DNA from 2 places in the Arthrobacter sp. YAF17 genome. Region 1 is predicted to be linked to the other one. Evidence: predicted binding sites of a transcription regulator. Region 1 holds the regulator's gene; the other holds the start of a gene.
The links. The regulator LexA, encoded in region 1, represses DNA repair genes until DNA is damaged. The targets are predictions, from matches to a motif close to TCGAACANNTGTTCGA.
Positions count from the first base shown of each region.

Region 2: a site for LexA is predicted at 1,593-1,608, ahead of AB4Y67_RS08490 (LysM peptidoglycan-binding domain-containing protein). Genes of this name have one in related genera too.

Region 1 covers NZ_JBFRDB010000009.1:52,315-55,717, reverse strand. The annotation lists gene AB4Y67_RS09030 (ATP-dependent DNA helicase) at 1-1,272, shown strand, start outside; gene lexA (transcriptional repressor LexA) at 1,481-2,230, opposite strand; gene AB4Y67_RS09020 (LysM peptidoglycan-binding domain-containing protein) at 2,572-3,024, shown strand; gene AB4Y67_RS09015 (histidinol-phosphate transaminase) at 3,165-3,403, shown strand, end outside.
Region 2 covers NZ_JBFRDB010000008.1:63,015-66,417, reverse strand. The annotation lists gene AB4Y67_RS08500 (polyprenyl synthetase family protein) at 1-975, shown strand, start outside; gene AB4Y67_RS08495 (Rv2175c family DNA-binding protein) at 1,104-1,457, opposite strand; gene AB4Y67_RS08490 (LysM peptidoglycan-binding domain-containing protein) at 1,756-3,165, shown strand; gene AB4Y67_RS08485 (protein kinase domain-containing protein) at 3,284-3,403, shown strand, end outside.

The DNA.
Region 1 (3,403 bases):
GCCCACGAGCTCCAGGACCGCGTGACCGGCGCCGTGTCCGGCCAGCTTTCTGTGGCCATGGTGCACGCCGCCGCGTCCGGGGCACGGAAGCACGCCGGCATCACCGTGGACGCGCTGAACAACGCCGCATCCAACCTCGAACTTGCCATTGAGGGCGTCCCCAGCGGGCTTATGCCCAACGGCCTCAACAGCGAACAGCTGGACTGCGTGGACCAGTTGCGGGACGCCTGCCGCGCCGCGCTCTCGGATTCCAAGGGGGACAGCGCGAACACGGCCGACGGCGGCCGCCAGCTCGCGCGCTCCCGGCTCATGGTGATCCTGGAACTCTGTGAACGGCTGCTGGCAGCACGCGAGAACCGCGAAGTGGTCTGGTTTTCCCGCAACAGCACCTTCGACCCGCAGCAGGGCTACTCCCAGCCCGACGAGTCCGCCCCGGCGCTGGTCAATATCGCCCCGCTCAGCGTTGCCGGGCGGCTCCGCGAGGGCCTGTTCGCGGACCACACGGTCATCCTCACCTCGGCCACCCTGGCGATCGGGTCCGCTTTCGAACCTGCTGCCGGCGGCCTGGGCCTGGTGGGTCCAGGCGCCCCGAGCTGGACCGGCGTCGACGTCGGCTCTCCGTTCGAATACCCCAAGCAGGGCATCCTGTACGTTGCCAAGCATCTGCCCAAGCCCGGCCGCGGCACGTCCCCGGAAGCGCTCGACGAACTCGAGAAGCTGATCCGGGCCTCCGGCGGCGGGGCGCTGTGCCTTTTCTCGTCGCGGCGCGCCGCCGAGGACGCTGCCGAGGCCTTGCGGCCACGGCTGGACATGAGCATCCTCTGCCAGGGGGATTCCACCATGACGGCGCTGGTGAAGCAGTTCGCCGACGAGCCGGACACCTGCCTCTTCGGCACCATGTCCCTGTGGCAGGGCGTCGACGTGCCGGGGACCTCCTGCCGCCTCGTAGTGATCGACCGGATCCCGTTCCCGCGGCCCGACGATCCCCTGATGACGGCGCGGTCCCGGGCCGTGGCCCAGGCCGGCGGCAACGGCTTCATGAGTGTTTCCGCGACCCACGCTGCCATCCGTCTGGCCCAGGGCGCGGGCCGACTGATCCGCACGACGACGGACAAGGGTGTGGTGGCTGTGCTGGACTCGCGGCTGTCCACCGAACGCTACGGGGGATTCCTCCGCGCCGCCCTGCCGCCGTTCTGGCCCACCACGGACCCCGCCATCGCCGTCGCGGCTCTGGAGCGGCTCGCGAAGGAATCAGGGCAGCCCGCCACGTAGCCCCGCCGGGTTGGGACCCTGCCGGGACATGTGACCGGGCCGGGATGCGGGTCCCCGCGGCGTCCGCGGATTTTCCGGGACCCTGCCGCCGCCGGGGTGCCAGTAACCGGGAGGAACGCGAAAGGCCCCGTCCGGCGTGAACTGGTCAACGCCGGCGGGGCCGTGTTCGCAGGGACTGGGCAGCTCTGAGCTGCCGGGAGGTTCAGTCCTAGAGGGAGCGCAGCACCGAGACGACTTTGCCCATAATGACGGCATGATCGCCGAGGATGGGCTCGTACTGGGTATTCTGCGGCAGCAGCCAGGTGTGGCCGTCACGCTGGCGGAAGGTCTTCACTGTTGCCTCGTCATCCAGCAGGGCGGCCACAATGTCACCATTGACAGCATCGCCCTGCCTGCGCACCACCACCCAGTCACCGTCGCAGATGGCCGCATCGATCATCGAGTCACCGGCGACCTTGAGCATAAAGAGCTCGCCGTGGCCCACCAGCTGGCGGGGCAGGGGCATAACGTCCTCAACCACCTGGTCGGCCAGGATCGGTCCGCCCGCGGCGATCCGGCCCACCAACGGCACCATGGCGGTATCCGTGGCACTGGCCAGCTCCGAAACAGACAAGCCGCCGACACTGCGCAGGCCGCTGGACTTCTCGACGCCTGAAATTTTCGCGGTTCCCTCATCGAGGGTCAACGGCATCAGCACTTCCATGGCCCGAGGGCGCTTGGGATCACGCCGCAAGTAGCCGAGCTTCTCGAGCTGCGAAAGCTGGTGGGTCACGCTGGAAAGGCTCGCGAGGCCCACCGTGTCGCCGATTTCGCGCATGGACGGCGGGTACCCGTTGTCCGTCACGGAGCGCTGGATGGTCTCCAGAATCTTCTTTTGCCGGACGGTAAGGCTCTTGGGTGGCCGGGCTGCCTGCGGGCTCCGCTGGGTGGCCCTGCCGCCAGTGGCTTGTGCTGCCATGTTCGCCAACGCCTTTCCGTTCCGCCCGGCCGCTGTGGCTGCAGCTGCCGGGAACTTCCGGCCTGAAATGTCAGACCCTGCTGATCAACTGCAGAAGTGGTTGTTCTTTGACTCAAACGTAGGCCAGCCACACAGCTTTTTCAAACATTTGTTCTAGCGAGTCTCGACAATGTTCGTCAATAAGTGCTAAAACAGAACTAGCAAGATTCGAATATGTGTTCTAGTTTGGCGCAGTTCGGTTGGAACAGGTTATTCGTCTCTTTGTTCGAAGGTCAGGCCGGTTGGCGGCGGGTACGTGGAGTACGCCGGGCGGCACAGTATGGTCCAGGAGGGCTCAGTTCATGTCAGCATCAAGCGCGTTTCACGACACTTTCGGCCGCGACTCATTCGGCGACTATGGCCGGCCCGGCACCGGCACCGGCAGCGGCACAGGTCAGCCCGGCCAGTCCGGCCCCAGCGGTCGTGCCGAACAGGCAAAGCAGGCGCCGCTTAAGCTCACCCGGCGGGGGCGCTTCGTCTTCATTGGGGTGCCGCTCATCCTGCTGGCCGCACTGGTTCTCTCCTTCAGCGGATTCCTCAACGCCCCGGCAAAGGCGGCGGACTCTGCCGCCGAGCTGTCGTTGACACCCACAGTCTCGGTAACGGTGCAGCCCGGCGAATCCTTGTGGGCCATCGCCGAGGCAGTGGCGCCCGAGCGCGATCCCCGCGACGTCGTCGCCGACATCATCCAGCTGAACAACCTCGAGGCCGCCCGCGTCGTGCCGGGCCAGGCGCTCTTCATTCCGTCCAACTAGTTCGTTCCGGCCAGGCAGCTCCATCCAGATAGCTCAGGGGTCCCGTCGCTTGAGGGTCTCGAGGCGTTCCGCAGGGCGCCGACAGCCCCGCAAAGCGTCACAGTTTCCGGGCCCGCCGCGAACTCACTTAAACTGGACAAGTGACTGACCAGTTAGAGCGCCTGAACCGACTTCCCCTCCGGACCAACCTGCGGGGCCTGACCCCCTACGGGGCACCGCAGCTGGACGTCCCCATCCTGCTCAACGTCAACGAGAACACCCACGGCGTCCCGGCCGACGTCCTCGCGGCCATCTCCGACGCCGTCACCATTGCCGCCGCCGGACTGAACCGCTATCCGGACCGCGAATTCACGGAACTGCGGGAGGCGCTGGCCGAATA
Region 2 (3,403 bases), on a different contig from region 1:
GATCCGCTGATGGGATCCATTTCGAACCTGGTCACCGGCGGAAAGCGCCTGCGGGCATTGATGTGCTACTGGGGCTGGCGCGGCGCCGGTGGCGAGGCCGGAGCCGGCGAAGTGGTGACAGCAGGCTCCGCGCTGGAGCTCTTCCAGGCCGCAGCCCTGATCCATGACGACATCATCGACCGCTCGGACACCCGCAGGGGCGGCCCCAGCGTGCACCGGCGCTTCAGCGACCTGCACGAGACGCAGGGTTGGGCGCTGGACAGCGAACGGTTCGGCCACGCGGCCGCTATCCTGACCGGTGACCTGTGCCTGTCCTTCAGCGAGGAATCTTTTACCGAAATCGGGCAGAGCGCGGCGTCCGGAAGCCGGGCCCGGCTGATCTTCAACCTAATGCGGGCCGAGGTGATGGCAGGACAGTACCTGGACATCCTCGAGGAGGTCGCGGGTCCCAGGCGGGACCGCGCGGGAGCAGTCAGCCGGGCCCAGTCCATCATCCGGTTCAAGTCGGCCAAGTACTCCACCGAACATCCGCTGGCATTGGGCGGCGCACTGGCCGGCGCCCACGACGAGCTGCTGCGGGGCTACTCGGCGTTCGCCCTCCCGCTTGGCGAGGCTTTCCAGCTCCGCGACGACGTCCTGGGAGTCTTCGGCGACCCTGTCACCACGGGCAAACCGGCCGGAGACGATCTCCGAGAGGGCAAGCGGACCGTACTGATCGCCTTTGCCCTGGACCTGGCCAGTCAGGCCGACTCCACCTTCATCGACGAGAAGCTCGGCAGCCCCGGGCTGGACGACGCCGATGTGGACGAAATCCGCCGCATCATCGTAGAGTGCGGCGCACTCCAGGCCACGGAAACACTGATCGAGGAATTCGGCTACGCGGCTTTCTCCGCCCTGGACCTCCTGCCGCTGGATGAGCTGCCCAAGACTGCGCTCCGAAAGCTGGCGGAGGCCACGGTCAGCCGCGCGGCCTGATCCACGCAGCGGCACTCACTACTCAGCTCCACGCGCAACGCGGCGGCATTAACAAATGCGGGCCCTGCACCTCAGATTCGAGGTGCAGGGCCCGCATTTGGTTTAGGGACCGGGAAATTCCGGGGCGGCTACCAGGCCAGGGACTGCGCCCGGCGCCGGATTTCAGTTTTGCGCCCCTCGCGCAGGGCATCGATCGGCCGGCCACGCAGCGATTCATCCGGGGTAAACAGCCAGGTAATGAGTTCCTCGTCGGAATAGCCTGCGTCCGCGAGGACCACAATCGTTCCCTTAAGGCTCTCGACCGCATGACCGTCCTGAATGAATTCGGCAGGAACGCAACGGATCCGGCGTTCACCGACCCTCAATGCAGCCAACGCACGTTCATCAAGAAGTGCGTGAACCTTAGTAATCGAAACGTTCAGGAGCTGCGCGACATCGGGAAGGGGCAGCCATTCGCCCACCAGGCTTTCTACATTACTCACGGATCAAGATTGCCATGCCGGCGGGCCCTGCGCCTAGTCGGCGCCCGGCTATTAAATGGCCAATCTCCGGACGCGGCCCACGGGCCGAGTGCCGCCTCTCCGACCGACACTCCACGCGAGCGCATTTTCGGAATGTCAAACAGTTCTTGTGCTATTTGCCCATTTGTGAGAGATTCGCATGGATCACATTTGTAACAGTGATAACTTGAGTCACATTGGTAACACCAGTCACAGCGATAATTACGAGTAAGCCAGGCCAGACCCGCAGCGTTGGACGCTGAGAAGAGGATCTTCCCCCATGACGACGTCACGTTCGCCAAAGCCCAACCCGAGGCCCAGCCTGCCGATGATTGCGGCCACGACGGCGGCACTTCCCGCCGTCGTCCTTTCTTCCTTGGCGATCGCACAGCCGGCTGCGGCGGAATCGCGCCCCCGCGCCATCCCGGCCACGCTGGCCGCGGCCATTGAGGCACAGGCTCAGGGCCAGACCGCCAGGGCGCTGGCGTCGGCCCTGATTCCTGCCGGTTCCGTCCCGGTCACTGTTCCGTCCTCGTTCCGTCCTGCCCAGGTTTCCGCCCCGGCTGAGTACACAATCGCCCGCGGTGACACGATCAGCGGAATTGCCGGCAAATTTGGCCTGGACACCACACAGGTTCTGGCGTTGAACGGGCTGCAGGCAAACACCATCATCTACCCCGGCCAGAAGATCAAGCTCGAAGGCTCGGCCCCGGCGACTGCACCGGCGGCGCCGGCAGCCCCTGAAGCGCCGGCAGCTGCTGCCGGCGGCAGCGTCTACACCGTCAAGCCGGGCGACACCCTCGGCGTTATCGCGGCCCGACACGGCGTCAAGCTCTCCGAGGTGTTCGGCTGGAACGGGCTCAACATGGGTTCGATTATTTATCCCGGGCAGCAGATCAAGATCGGCGGCGGCACTGCTGCACCTGCGCCGTCGGCCCCCGCTGCTCCGGCCCCCGCCCCGGCCGCCCCCGCCCCGAGCGCACCGGCCCCGGCGGCCCCCGCGTCAGGGTCGTACACCATCAAGTCCGGCGACACCCTTTCCGGCATTGCCGCCAGGAACGGGGTCAAGCTCGCGGACATCCTCTCCGCCAACCGCCTGACGATGAGCAGCATCATCTACCCCGGCCAGAAACTCGCGCTCTCGGGGTCGTCCCTCGCTCCGGCCTCCACCCCTTCCACCCCGCCGCCTGCCACGGTGACGCCGCTGGTCCCGAGTACCTTCCTCGGCTTCACCTACCCGGCCGCCGTCGTCAGCTCCGCCAACCAGAACAAGGCCCTGTTGAACGCCTCGCCGGTGCCCAGCCGCGAACAGATGAAGACGATCGTGGCGGACACCGCCCGCCGCATGGGCGTTGACCCCTCGCTGGCCCTGGCCTTCGCCTTCCAGGAATCCAGCTTCGACCACCGCTCGGTCTCCCCCGCCAACGCGATCGGCACCATGCAGGTCATCCCGTCCTCGGGCCAGTGGGCCTCGGACCTGGTGGGCCGCCAGCTGAACCTGCTGGACCCTTATGACAACGCCACGGCGGGCGTCGCGATCATCCGCCAGCTGACCCGCACGAGCCCGGACCTGGACACCGCCATCGCGGGTTACTACCAGGGCCAGTACTCGGTCAGCAAGTACGGCATGTACGACGACACGAAGCAGTACGTGGAATCCATCAAGGCCCACCAGAAGAACTTCAGCTAGGAGTTCCGGCGGGCCACGCGGCGGCGTCCAGCCGCCCTGGCCAAGCCCCGACGGATAACGAAACGGGTCCGAATCGCAGGTGGATTCGGACCCGTTTCCGTGCAGCGATTAGGATCGTATAGTGCAGGATTACTCGTCGGACCCTCTTGTTGGCACCCTGGTGGATGGCCGGTACCTGATTCAGTCCAGGCTCGCCAGCGGCGGGATGTCCACGGTCTACGTGGCCACCGACCGCCGG